DNA from 3 places in the Flexivirga alba genome. Region 2 is predicted to be linked to each of the others. Evidence: predicted binding sites of a transcription regulator. Region 2 holds the regulator's gene; each other region holds the start of a gene.
The links. The regulator HrcA, encoded in region 2, represses chaperone genes, less so after heat shock. The targets are predictions, from matches to a motif close to TTNGCACTCGNNNNNNNCGAGTGCNAA.
Positions count from the first base shown of each region.

Region 1: a site for HrcA is predicted at 1,549-1,575, ahead of groES (co-chaperone GroES). Genes of this name have one in related genera too.
Region 3: a site for HrcA is predicted at 2,692-2,718, ahead of groL (chaperonin GroEL). Genes of this name have one in related genera too.

Region 1 is NZ_JBHSWH010000001.1:4,662,581-4,667,038, reverse strand. Features, by position in the region: gene ACFQDH_RS23305 (potassium channel family protein) at 1-444, shown strand, start outside; gene ACFQDH_RS23300 (ribose-phosphate diphosphokinase) at 545-1,528, shown strand; gene groES (co-chaperone GroES) at 1,736-2,032, shown strand; gene groL (chaperonin GroEL) at 2,129-3,736, shown strand; gene shbA (RNA polymerase sigma factor ShbA) at 4,029-4,458, shown strand, end outside.
Region 2 is NZ_JBHSWH010000001.1:4,172,593-4,177,050, reverse strand. Features, by position in the region: gene ACFQDH_RS20790 (NUDIX hydrolase) at 1-811, opposite strand, end outside; gene ACFQDH_RS20785 (DUF3097 domain-containing protein) at 804-1,685, opposite strand; gene hrcA (heat-inducible transcriptional repressor HrcA) at 1,835-2,860, shown strand; gene dnaJ (molecular chaperone DnaJ) at 2,885-4,012, shown strand; gene ACFQDH_RS20770 (16S rRNA (uracil(1498)-N(3))-methyltransferase) at 4,020-4,458, shown strand, end outside.
Region 3 is NZ_JBHSWH010000001.1:224,142-228,599, reverse strand. Features, by position in the region: gene ACFQDH_RS01075 (aminotransferase class I/II-fold pyridoxal phosphate-dependent enzyme) at 1-235, shown strand, start outside; gene ACFQDH_RS01070 (Gfo/Idh/MocA family protein) at 239-1,438, opposite strand; gene ACFQDH_RS01065 (HNH endonuclease signature motif containing protein) at 1,649-2,188, opposite strand; gene ACFQDH_RS01060 (hypothetical protein) at 2,417-2,638, shown strand; gene groL (chaperonin GroEL) at 2,839-4,458, shown strand, end outside.

The DNA.
Region 1 (4,458 bases), 490 kb from region 2:
GCCGTCGTGGCCATCGGGTCCAACCTCGAGGCGAGCATCCTCACCACGGCCAATCTCGCCGACCTCGGTGTCCCGAGCATCTGGGCGAAGGCGATGACCAAGCAGCACGCCCGCATCCTGCAACGCATCGGCGCCCATCATGTGGTGCTGCCGGAGCGGGAGATGGGCGCTCGCATCGGGCGTCTGCTGGTCGGTTCGCTCGCCGACTACTACGAGGTGGAGGACGGCTTCGGCATCGGGCGTATGTCGTGCTCCGAAAAGTTCGCCGACAAGACGCTCGCCGAGCTCAACCTGCGCGGAAAGTATGGCGTGACGGTCGTGGCGGTGAAGCATCCCGGTGGTGCCTTCGAGGACGCCCGATCGGAGACGGTCATCGGCAGAGGGGACCAACTGGTGATCACCGGCTCCACCGACCGACTCCAGCAGTTCTCCGGCCGCGCGTAGCGTCATACAGCCGACATCCGGAACGCGAGGAGTCAAGCCGCAAAAGTTCAGTAGAGTCGTTACGCAATCCGAATCCCACCGCTGGAAGGGTTTGCCGCCTGTGCGCGAGATCGTCGTTTTCTCCGGATCAGCCCACCCCGCCCTCGCCGACAGCATCTGCACGCATCTCGGGGTGCCGCGCTCGTATGTCGACATGACCCGCTTCAGCAACGACTGCCTGCAGGCGCAGTTGCTGGCCAACTGCCGCCAGCGTGACGTCTATCTCGTGCAGCCGCTGGTGCCGCCCACCCAGGATCACCTGATGGAGCTGCTGCTGATGATCGATGCGGCGCGCGGCGCGTCGGCGGAGCGCATCACCGCGGTGATTCCCTATTACGCCTACGCCCGCTCGGACAAGAAGGATGCCTCCCGGATCTCGCTCGGCGGCCGCTTGGTGGCGGACCTGCTCGCGGCAGCCGGCGTTCACCGGGTGATCACCATGGCGTTGCACGCGCCACAGGTCCACGGCTTCTTCTCCACGCCCGTCGACCACCTGACCGCGATCGGTGAGCTGGCTGAATACTTCCGCTCCCGCGACAACCTCGCCGACTCGGTGATCGTCTCGCCGGACTTCGGCAACGCCAAGACCGCACAGCAGTTCGCCCGCCTGCTCGGGTTGCCCGTCGCGGCCGGTTCCAAGAAGCGGATCTCCGACGACAAGGTCATCATCGACACCATCGTGGGTGACGTCGACGGCAAGCGCGCGATCGTGCTGGACGACGAGATCTCCACGGGGGGATCGGTCGTCGAGCTGTTGGACCGATTGGCCGAGCGCGGTTGTACGTCGGCCGACATCGCCTGCACGCACGGACTCTTCGTCGGACCCGCTGTGCAGCGGCTGTCCGGGCACCCGCTCATCCGCGAGATCGTCACCACAGACACCGTGCCGACTCCCGCGAACTGGCCCCAGTTGCAGGTACGTTCGGTCGCCGCCCTCTTCGCGGAAGCGATCGCACGCATCCACGCAGGCGAGTCGGTGAGCAGCCTCTTCGACGGTGTCGACCCCTCCCACGCGCCACCGGCGACCAAGCTGCCCTTCGGCTGACGAAATGTGTGGGCCCGGTTTTGGCACTCGAGTTGCAAGAGTGCTAACGAGCGCCTAGATTCAGTGCTGGCACTCTTCCTGGGACAGTGCCAACCGCATTTCGTGGTCGACCCCCGCGACGGCGCTCACGACATACACCGGTTGGCAGCTGACCAGGGTTCGCATTCGCGCCCGAGATTTCGGGCCTCTCAACAGGAAGGTCACACCGTGTCGGTGAACATCAAGCCGCTCGAAGACCGCATCGTCGTCAAGTCCGTCGAGGCCGAGCAGACCACCGCCTCCGGCCTGGTCATCCCGGACACCGCCAAGGAGAAGCCCCAGGAGGGCGAAGTCCTGGCGATCGGCCCCGGCCGCATCGACGACAACGGCCAGCGCGTCCCGCTCGACGTCGCAGTCGGCGACCGCGTCATCTACTCCAAGTACGGCGGCACCGAGGTGAAGTACTCCGGCGAGGAGCTGCTCATCCTCTCGGCCCGCGACGTGCTCGCAGTCGTCACCAAGTAGGACCCCCACGCAGCATGCGTATGACGTTGCCCTAGCCCGCCAGAAGGTAGGGCTGGGGCATCGTCATACGTGCGACCGACATACGAAAGGCCAACAATGGCAAAGGAACTGGAGTTCAACGACTCCGCACGCAAGGCGCTTGAGCGGGGCGTCGACGCCCTCGCCAACGCCGTCAAGGTGACGCTCGGCCCCAAGGGCCGCAACGTCGTCATCGACAAGAAGTGGGGCGCCCCGACCATCACGAACGACGGTGTCACCATCGCTCGTGAGATCGAGCTCGAGGACTCCTACGAGAACCTCGGCGCCCAGCTCGCGAAAGAGGTCGCCACCAAGACCAACGACGTTGCCGGTGACGGCACGACGACGGCGACCGTGCTGGCCCAGGCGATGGTCCACGAGGGCCTTCGCAACGTGGCCGCCGGCGCCGGGCCGGCCGCGCTCAAGCGGGGCATCGACCAGGCCGTGGACGCGATCAGCGAGCAGCTGCTCGCCGACGCCCGCGAGCTGGAGGGCAAGGAAGAGATCTCCCAGGTCGCCGCGCTGTCCGCGCAGGACCAGACGATCGGTGGCCTGATCGCCGAGGCGTTCGACAAGGTCGGCAAGGACGGCGTGATCACGGTCGAGGAGTCCTCGACCGCCGAGACCGCCCTGGAGTTCACCGAGGGTATGCAGTTCGACAAGGGCTACATCTCCCCGTACTTCGTCACCGACACCGAGCGGATGGAAGCCGTCGTCGAGGACGCCTACATCCTGATCAACCAGGGCAAGATTTCGGCCATCGCCGACGTTCTGCCGCTGCTTGAGAAGGTCGTGCAGGCCGGCAAGCCGCTGCTGATCATCGCCGAAGACATCGACGGTGAGGCGCTCTCCACCCTGGTGGTCAACAAGATCCGTGGCACGTTCAACGTCGTCGCGGTCAAGGCCCCCGGCTTCGGCGACCGCCGCAAGGCCATGCTGCAGGACATCGCGATCCTCACCGGTGGACAGGTCATCTCCGAAGAGGTCGGCCTCAAGCTCGACCAGGTCGACCTGGACATGCTGGGTCAGGCCCGCCGTGTCGTCGTCACCAAGGACACCGCGACGATCGTCGACGGTCACGGTGACGCCGAGACCGTCGGTGGACGCGTCAAGGAGCTCAAGGCCGAGATCGAGCGCACTGACTCCGACTGGGACCGCGAGAAGCTGCAGGAGCGCCTGGCCAAGCTGGCCGGTGGCGTCTGCGTCATCCAGGTCGGTGCCCACACCGAGGTGGAGCTGAAGGAGAAGAAGCACCGCATCGAGGACGCCATCTCGGCGACCCGCGCGGCCATCGAGGAGGGCATCGTCGCCGGCGGTGGCTCGGCACTGGTGCACGCGTCGGCCGCCGTCGACAAGCTGGACCTCACGGGTGACGAGGCCACTGGTGCCGCGATCATCAAGAAGGCCAGCGTCGAACCGCTGCGCTGGATCGCCGAGAACGCCGGTCTCGAGGGCTACGTCGCCGTTGCCCGCGTGCAGGACGAGCCGGTGGGCAGCGGCCTCAACGCCGCCACCGGTGAGTACGGCGACCTGATCAAGCAGGGTGTCATCGACCCGGTCAAGGTCACCCGCTCCGCGCTGCGCAACGCCGCGTCGATCGCGTCGATGGTCCTGACCACCGACACGCTCGTCGTGGACAAGAAGGAAGAAGAGGAGCCCGCGGCCGGTCACGGCCACGGTCACTGACCTCTGACCCGGTAACGGGCGTATTACCCAAGGATGCCCGGACGAAGCCTGCGCTTCGTCCGGGCATCTGTGCGTTGTGCGATCGGATCGCAGTTGTCCACAGATATCCGACCGAGTAGGCGAGATCGGTGCCGACGACCTACTCTGAAGGGAGCGCCATACAGGCGAACGCAATTCGGTAGCCGGACGTTGGGACGACGTGAGCTCGGGGACTCCACGATCTAACGCCGGCCAGGAAGACCTGGCCGGGTCGTTCGACGCTGCCCCCGTAACGTTTTCGCTCCCTGCGCCGATGTCACCGTCGGACGCGCACACCCCTTTGCGCGCCTTGGCAGCGGCCGCGCAAGAGGGAGATGTGGCCGCCACCAATGAACTCATGGCGGCCGTTCACCAGTTGGCCGTGCGCTATGCGCGCGGCAAGTTGGGACGCTTCTCGGCCGCAGCCGATGCCGCGGCGGACGCGGCGCAGGAGGTGTGCGTGGCCGTTCTGACTGCCCTGCCGCGCTACACCGACCGCGGAGCGCCTTTCGAAGCCTTCGTTTACCGCATCGCTGCCAACAAGGTCGCCGACGTGCAGCGCGGCGTGATCCGGCGGCCGACGCCGACCGACGAGCTGCCCGAGACCGTGGACGAAACACCTGGTCCGGAGGAGTGCGCTGTTGCCGATGAGCAGTCGGCGCAGGTCTGGGCGCTGCTGGACCGGTTGCCGCCGCAGCACCGCG
Region 2 (4,458 bases):
TCTCGTGCGAGACGCCACCGGTGGGCTCAACCAGTTCGTGCTGCACCTCGACCGCGCGGCGGAAGTTCTGCTTGTGCACGTGCTGGCCGGCGATGGCCTCGACCGTCTCTTGCAGCGCCAGCAGGGTGAATGTCTCCGGCATCAGCTCGAAGATCACCGGCCGATACTGCAGCTTGGCCCGAATGCGAGAGAGGCCGGTGGCCAGGATGCGCCGGTGGTCATGCAGCATCGGGCCGGCTGTGAGCGCGGATATCCTTGCAGCGGAAGGCGATTCGGCGACAAGCCCCGTCTCCCAGAGCAGCTCGTAACGCTGCAGTGCGAGGTCCGGTCGCCACGGCCGTTCGTCATACGCGAACAGGAATCGGCAGCGGTCCAGCCGCTCCGCGGAGTTGGCCGACCAGCGTCGCAGTGCGCGCTCGATCTCCTCTCCGAGGCGATCGGCGCCAGAGTCGCCAAGGTGCCTGCGGTCCTCCCAGGGCAGCAGGTCGTAGAGGGCCGACCAGTCGGTCGGCCGCACGCTGCCGGCGATCGGTGCGCGGGCCAGCCCGAGGTAGGAGATCGACACCACGCGCCGGTCGTCACTGGAGCGGCCGAGGTCAGCGAAGGTGTAGAGCTGCTCGACATACCCAAGATCGAATCCGCTGTGTTCGCGGGCGAATTCGCGGACGCCGGACTGCAGCGACTCCTCCTCGACGCGCAACGGGCCCGCCGGGAGGGCAGGCGGTTGTCCCGCCGCCAGCACCCATGGCCGGCCGTCGTCCACGGCCAGCACCACGGCCACGAGCTCGGCGCTGAGTCCGACGTCATTCATGCTGAGCCGTCACGAAGTCGATGAGTTCCTCCACGCGGCCGAGCAACTCGGGCTGCAGGTCGGTGTAACTGCGCACAGTGCCGAGGATGCGCCTCCAGCCCATCGCGACGTCAGCCTGTGTCTCGTGCGGCCAGTCGAGCGCTGCGAGGATGCCGTGCTTCCACGAGGTGCCGCGGGGGATGACCGGCCATTTCGTCCAGCCGAGCCGCTCGGGCCGCACCGACTGCCACACATCGACATACGGGTGGCCGAGCACGAGCACGTCCCGCCGCGCCTCGGGTATGGCGAGGGCGTCGGCGACGATCCGCGCCTCCTTGGTGCCCGGGACGAGGTGATCGACCAGGACGCCCATCCGCCGATCCGGAGTGGGCGCGAAATCCCGGATGACAGACCGCAGGTCATCGACACCGTGCAACGGCTCGACGACGACGCCTTCGACACGCAGGTCGGCTCCCCATACCTTCTCGACGAGCTCGGCATCGTGCTTGCCCTCGACGAAGATCCGTGACCCGCGAGCGACACGTGCGGGCGCATCGGCGACGGCACGGGAGCCGCTGGCGGTCTTCGACGCAGCGCTGCGTGCCGCCTGCAACGCCGCGGCGTCGGCCTTCGAGGTGGGCGCTGTCAGCTCGACGGGTTTGCCGTCGATGAGAAACCCCGGTCCCATCGGGAAGGCGCGGCTGCGTCCGTGCCGATCCTCCAGGTGGACCACGCGCAGCCCGCCGGACTTCTCGGCCGAGATGACCGCGCCGCACCAGCCGGTCTGGACTTCCTCGACCACCAGGCCGGTCTCGGCCGGTACCTGCTCCGAGCGACCCCGCGGCGGCTTGCGCCAATCACCGGAGAGGACATCGGCGCCATATCTGTCGGTCACGTCGCGAAGGGTAGTCGGCATCACTCGTGAAGTCGCGGAGGATGAGGTCGGGAAGACTAGTCGGGGATTCGGCCTCGTGGTTGGAGGCAAGTAGACTTGGCACTCGACATACTTGAGTGCCAGCGCGCGGACGATGCAGGGAGGTGGACATGAGCGACGAACGCAGGCTGCAGGTGCTGCGCGCGATCGTGCAGGACTACGTGTCGACCTCCGAGCCAGTCGGTTCCAAGGCCCTGCTCGACCGGCACCACCTCGGTGTCAGCGCCGCGACCGTGCGCAACGACATGGCCGTCCTCGAGGAGGACGGCCTGATCGCGGCGCCGCACACTTCGGCCGGACGCATCCCGACAGACGCCGGCTACCGGCTGTATGTCGACAAGCTCAGCCAGATCAAGCCGCTGTCGCGCGCCGAGCGCACTGCCATCGAGACGTTTCTGGTCCGATCGGTCGACCTGGACGACGTGATTTCGCGCACGGTCCGCCTGCTGTCCACGTTGACCGGGCAGGCGGCCGTCGTTCAATATCCGTCGCTCAACGCTGCGCTGGTGCGCCACGTCGAGCTGGTGCCGCGCTCGGCCGACCGCCTGACTCTCGTGGTGATCCTGTCCACCGGTCAGGTCGACCAGCGGGTCGTCGAGCTCGACCGGTCGCTGACCGAGGTCGAGGCCGATGAGCTGATCCAGCAGCTGCGGTCGGGGCTCAACGACAAGAGTGTCGGCCTGCGTCGCGCTGTCGCAGCGGGAGCGTTGCGCGAGTGGTCGGCGCAGCTGGTCGACGATGTCACGGATGCCCGGCCGGTGGTCATCGACGCGGTTGCGGCGGCGTTCGCCGAGGAGCGGGAGGACCGCGTGGTTCTCGGTGGCACGGCCAACCTGGTCCGGTCAAGCGACTTCGCGATGTCCCTGGGGCCGTTGCTCGATGCCCTTGAGGAACACATGGTGCTGCTGCGGTTGTTGACCCAGGCGGGTGGCGACCCGACCGACGGTGTCGCTGTCCGGATCGGCACCGAGAATTCCATCAGCGGCCTCAGCGGGACCTCTGTCGTGAGCACGGCATACGACGCGGGCAGCTTCGCGAGCCTGGGAGTGCTCGGCCCGACCCGCATGGATTACCCCTCGACCATGGCGGCGGTGCGTGCAGTGGCACGCTATGTCGCCGACATCCTCGACAACTGACCTCGAACAGCTCGAAGGAACTTCGTGAACGACTACTACGGCGATCTGGGCATCGCACAGAACGCGAGCCCGGAAGAGATCAAGCGTGCCTACCGCAAGCTGGCACGCAAGCTGCACCCGGACGTCAATCCGTCCGAGGAGGCGTCCGACCAGTTCAAGAAGGTCGCCCAGGCGTATGACGTGCTCGGTGATGCCGAGAAGCGGCGTGCCTACGACATGGGCAGCGACCCCTACGCCATGGCCGGTGGCGGCGCGGGCTACGGCCAGGGCTTCTCGTTCTCCGACATCATGGACGCGTTCTTCGGCGGCAACGGCGCAGCGCAGGGTGGCCCGCGCTCCCGTATGCAGCGTGGTCAGGATGCGCTCATCGCGGTCGAGATCGATCTGGGCACAGCAGTTTTCGGCGGTGCGGAAGAGCTCACCTTCGACACAGCTGTCGCGTGTTCGGTGTGTCACGGCGACGGCGCGCGGCCGGGCACCGGCAAGCACACCTGCGACATCTGCCACGGCAGCGGTCAGGTGCAGGAGGTGCAGCGGTCCTTCCTCGGTCAGGTCATGACCACGCGTCCGTGCCAGGCCTGCCGCGGATACGGCGAGATCATCGACGACCCATGCTTCAACTGCTCGGGCGAGGGCCGCGTGCGCGACCGTCGCACGATCACCGTCAAGGTGCCCGCCGGTGTCGACACCGGCACCCGCATCCAGCTCACCGGCGAGGGCGAGGTCGGCTCCGGTGGTGGTCCTGCCGGCGACCTGTATGTCGAGGTGCGGGTCCGCAAGCACGCGACCTTCCAGCGCCGCGGCGACGACCTGCACTGCTCGGTCGAGTTGCCGATGACTGCTGCCGCGTTGGGCACCGCGCTGCCGCTCGAGACGTTCGACGGCGAGCGGGACGTGACGATCCCGCAGGGCACCCAGCCCGGCGACGTGATCACCCTGCGCGGGCTCGGCGTCACGCACCTGCGTTCGCAGGTCCGCGGTGACCTGCTGGTGCACGCCAACGTGCGAGTGCCCACCAAGCTGGACCCTCAGCAGGAAGAGTTGCTGCGGTTGCTGGCCAAGGAGCGCGGCGAGGAGCGCCCCGAGGCGCGCTTCGGTCGCGTCGAGAAGGGCCTGTTCGGCAAGCTGCGCGACGCCTTCCAGGCCAAGTAGCAAACGCGTGACCTCCCGCCTGTTCTTCGCTGCGCCCGGAGCGCTCGACGGATCGGTCGTGGGCGACATCGTCGCGGTGTCCGGTGACGAGGCACGTCATGCCGTGGTGGTCAGTCGACTCCAGGCCGGCGAAACCGTGCAGGTCGCCGACGGCTCCGGGCGGGTCGCCGAAGGTGAGATCGTCACCGCGGTTCGCGACCAGCTCACGATTCGGGTTGGTTCGTTGCGCGAATCCGACCAGCCGACAACCCGATTCGTGTTGATGCAGGCACTGGCCAAGGGCGGTCGCGATGAGCAGGCGATCGAGGCTGCTGTCGAGTTGGGTGTCGACGCGGTAATCCCCTGGCAGGCGGACCGCAGCATCGTGCAATGGCGGGGCGACAAGGCCGTCAAGGCTCACCGCAAGTGGGAGTCCCTGGCCTTGGCCGCGAGCAAGCAGTCCCGGC
Region 3 (4,458 bases), 3.9 Mb from region 2:
CGAAGCCTTCTTTCATCCGTACGAAGAGGTTTCGGCATCGGAGGCGGTCGGTCGGGTCTCGGCAGACGCGTTGGCGGCATACCCACCCGGCATACCGAATGTGCTGCCTGGTGAGGTTCTCACCGCTGGGACGGTTCACTACTTGCGTGCGACCGCCGCCACTGCCGCCGGTTACGTGCGCGGCGCGGTCGACAGTCGGCTCGACCACTTCCGCGTGCTCGGTGGCCGAGGCTGAGCGTCAGCCGCGGATTTGGTTGCGCTCGAAGTAGGCCCGGACTTCTGCATCGACCTCGGGGACGTGCACGGGCCGGCTGCCGGAGCGGATCGACTCGGCGCCCGCAACGCCCGCGGCGACGGAGTCCCGTGCGGACAGGGGAGAGGTGTCTGTCGGTGTGCCGGTGCGCACGAACTCGACGAACTCACCGACGGTCAGCACGTCGGCGTCACCGTGGCCGTTCGCGTCACCGACGATCGGATACTGCACGTGGCCCTTCTCCAGGAAGCCGGACCGCTTGTTCCAGACGCGCACCTCGCCACCCTCGCCGTCGCCGAAGTTCTCCAGCCGGCCCTCCGTGCCGATGACCGTGTAATTGCGCCAATAGTCGGGCGTGAAGTGGCACTGCTGGTAGCTGACGAACGCGCCGGAATCAAGTCGCGCCAGCATCATCGAGATGTCCTCGACGTCCACCACCGGGTTGAGTTCGGTCTGCGACAGCGGCGGCCAGTTGTCGGTCGAGTACCAGTCGCGCATCCGCCGATCGCTGTTGTCACGTCGGTCGGTGATCTGCCCATAGATCGCCAGGTCGCCCATCCCGGTGACCTCGCGACTGGACGAACCAGCCAGCCAGTGCATCACGTCGAGATCGTGAGCGCCCTTCTGTAGCAACAGACTTCCCGCGCGGGAGCGATCCGCGTGCCAGTCCTTGAAGTAGAAGTCGCCGCCGGTCCCGACGAAGTGCCGGCACCAGATGGCCTTCACCTCGCCTATCTCGCCGCGGTCGATGATCTCCTTCATCAAGCGCACCACGTGCATGTGCCGCATGTTGTGCCCGACATACAACTTGGTGCCAGTGCGGTGCGCGGCCTCGAGCACCTGGTCGCAGTCCTCGGTGGTGATCGCGAGCGGCTTCTCCAGATAGACCGGCACACCGGCCTCGAGCAGTTGTATGGCGATCGCCGCGTGCGTGTCGTCCGGGCTCGTCACGATGGCGCCGTCCAACTCAGGGAAGTCGCGCAGCAGGGAGGTCACGTCGGGCAGCAGCGGGATGTCGCCGAAGAGGTCGGCGGTCGCGTCGGCGGTTCGCGGGTCCGGATCTACAGCAGCGGCAACGGATCCGCCGAATTCCTCGACGTTCTTGGCGAGGTGGGCTCGGGCGCCGACGCCGATGACGGCGGTGGCGAAGGGTGCGGGCGTGGTGTTGGAGGTTGAAGAAGTCATCGCGACCATTCAAGCCGATCCGCGCCTGCGTGGTCGCCGCGACGCCGTTGGTGCTCGCCTCGACGTGTGGCCCGGTCGTGTCGCTTTCGATCCGGTCGGCATCGGCTCCTGCGGATTGATCGCGCGGCGTCGAGTAAGTCGAAGCGCTGGCCCCGGGGCCGTATCGAAGCCCGCGACGAGCGAGCGGGTGAATCCTGTTGTTCTGGAGAGCTATTCGCCGGGGGTGGTGACGTAGGTGTGGCCTGCGGGGCTGGTCCAGGTGCATACGCCGTCGGGAGTCATGGTGACTGTCCAGCCGTGGGCTTGTTTGGTGCGGTGGTGGTGGCGGCAGAGGGCGTGCAGGTTGTATGCCGCGGTGGGTCCTTGTGGCCAGGGGATGACGTGGTCCAGGTCGCAGCGTGTCGCGGGGTGGCTGCAGCCGGGGAAGCGGCAGTGCTGGTCTCGGGCCCGCACGAAGTGCTGCAACTTCGGGCTGGGCCGGTAGCGGGTTTCGCAGGTCTCCAGGGTGATGCCGGTGTCGGCCTCGATCAGGGCGCGGGTCATCGTCGTGCCGAACGAGCGGGTCATGGCTTGGATCACGGCGGCGGGGATGGCGCCGATGCCGGGCACAGTTGCGTCGCCCAGGTGGGCGGTCGCTGCCCGTGACTGCTGTGACCGGCCTGGTGGTGTCACCCGTGGTTCTTCATCGAAGGTGTCGTCGGGTGTGTCGTTGAGGATGTTGAGCGCGACGCTGCCGAGGTCAGCGGACATCTCTCGCCGACACTTGATGACCCCGCGCGTGCATCGGCCTTCCAGCAGATCAGAGAAGCGGCCGCTCGGCATCATCGAGGTAGCCGCCGGCCTCGCCGCGACCAGTGCTGTGGTGGGTCCGCGAGGCGACGACACCTATCCCGTGCCACGACGGCTGTACGAATCGATGGGCTTCACAACTCTCGCCCGACCGAGGAGCTGGGGTGGAGCTGATAACGGGTCGGCCTCGTGTTCCTCGGTCGATTGCGCGCCTCGCTCGGTCGCCTCGAAGAGCGCTTGACCGCTCGCCACGAACCGGGCGACGAGCGCGACTGGCACGTGCGACGCGCGCCGGAGCTGGAGCGGCTGCTCGACGAAGCGGGCACCGCGGACCTCACAATCGACGTCGGCGACGCAACTCCTGCACAGGTCGCGGCCCGCGTCCTCTCCGAGACCCATTGGGTTGACTGAATCGGCACCGCCACCCGTTTGCACTCCCGGTGGGAGAGTGCCAATAATGGCCTTTAGCACTCTCCTGGTTAGAGTGACAGTTCGGATGTATGGCGAGGGCCGGACCTCGCGAGACTCAGACAGTCTCGGCAGGACCCGGTCCGTCCGTCGCGGGCGCCATACGACTGACACCGCAACAACACGTGAGGATTGGACTGCACATGGCCAAGACCATTGCATTCGACGAGGAGGCCCGGCGCGGGCTCGAGCGGGGAATGAACATCCTTGCCGACGCCGTCAAGGTGACCCTCGGCCCGAAGGGCCGCAACGTCGTTCTGGAGAAGAAGTGGGGCGCACCCACGATCACCAACGACGGTGTGAGCATCGCCAAGGAGATCGAGCTCGACGAGCCCTACGAGAAGATCGGCGCAGAGCTCGTCAAGGAAGTCGCCAAGAAGACCGACGACGTGGCCGGTGACGGCACCACCACGGCGACCGTGCTCGCCCAGGCGATGGTGAAGGAAGGCCTGCGCAACGTTGCCGCGGGCGCCAACCCGATGGCCCTCAAGCGCGGCATCGAGGCTGCTGTGGCCGCGGTGTCCGAGGAGCTGAGCAAGGCTTCCAAGGACGTCGAGACCAAGGAGCAGATCGCGGCGGTTGCCGGGATCTCCGCCGGTGGCGACGCATCCGTCGGCAACCTCATCGCCGAGGCGATGGACAAGGTCGGCAAGGAAGGTGTCATCACCGTCGAGGAGAGCAACACCTTCGGCCTGGAGCTCGAGCTCACCGAGGGCATGCGCTTCGACAAGGGTTACATCTCCGGTTACTTCGTGACCGACACCGAGCGCATGGAGACCGTGCTCGAGGACCCCTACATCCTGATCGTCAACTCCAAGATCGGCAGCATCAAGGACCTGCTGCCGCTGCTGGAGAAGGTCATGCAGTCGGGCAAGCCGCTGGTCATCATCGCCGAAGACGTTGAGGGAGAAGCACTTTCGACCCTCGTCGTCAACAAGATTCGTGGCACGTTCAAGTCGGTTGCCCTCAAGGCGCCCGGCTTCGGCGACCGTCGCAAGGCCATGCTCGGCGACATCGCGATCCTGACCGGTGGTCAGGTCATCTCCGAGGAGGTCGGCCTCAAGCTCGACACCGCGGAGATCGACCTGCTCGGTAAGGCCCGCAAGGTCGTTGTCACCAAGGACGAGACGACCATCGTCGAGGGTGCCGGCGACGCAGACCAGATCGCTGGTCGCGTCAGCCAGATCCGCGCCGAGATCGAGAACTCCGACTCCGACTACGACCGCGAGAAGCTGCAGGAGCGCTTGGCCAAGCTGGCCGGCGGTGTTGCGGTCATCAAGGTCGGCGCGGCCACCGAGGTCGAGCTCAAGGAGCGCAAGCACCGCATCGAGGACGCCGTTCGCGCGGCGAAGGCCTCGGTCGACGAGGGCATCGTCGCCGGTGGCGGCGTCGCACTGCTGCAGGCTGCCAAGCTCGCCTTCGCCTCCCTCAAGCTCGAGGGTGACGAGGCGACCGGCGCCAACATCGTCAATGTCGCCTCCGCGGCTCCGCTGAAGCAGATCGCTGCCAATGCGGGCCTGGAGCCCGGCGTGGTTGCCGCCAAGGTGCAGTCGCTGCCCGTCGGTGAAGGCCTCAACGCCGCCACCGGTGAGTACGTCGACATGCTCGAGGCCGGCATCCCGGACCCGACCAAGGTGACTCGGTCGGCGCTGCAGAACGCAGCCTCCATCGCCGCGTTGTTCCTCACCACCGAGGCGGTCATCGCCGACAAGCCGGAGAAGGCTTCGGCAATGCCGGCCGACCCGTCCGGTGGCATGGGAGAC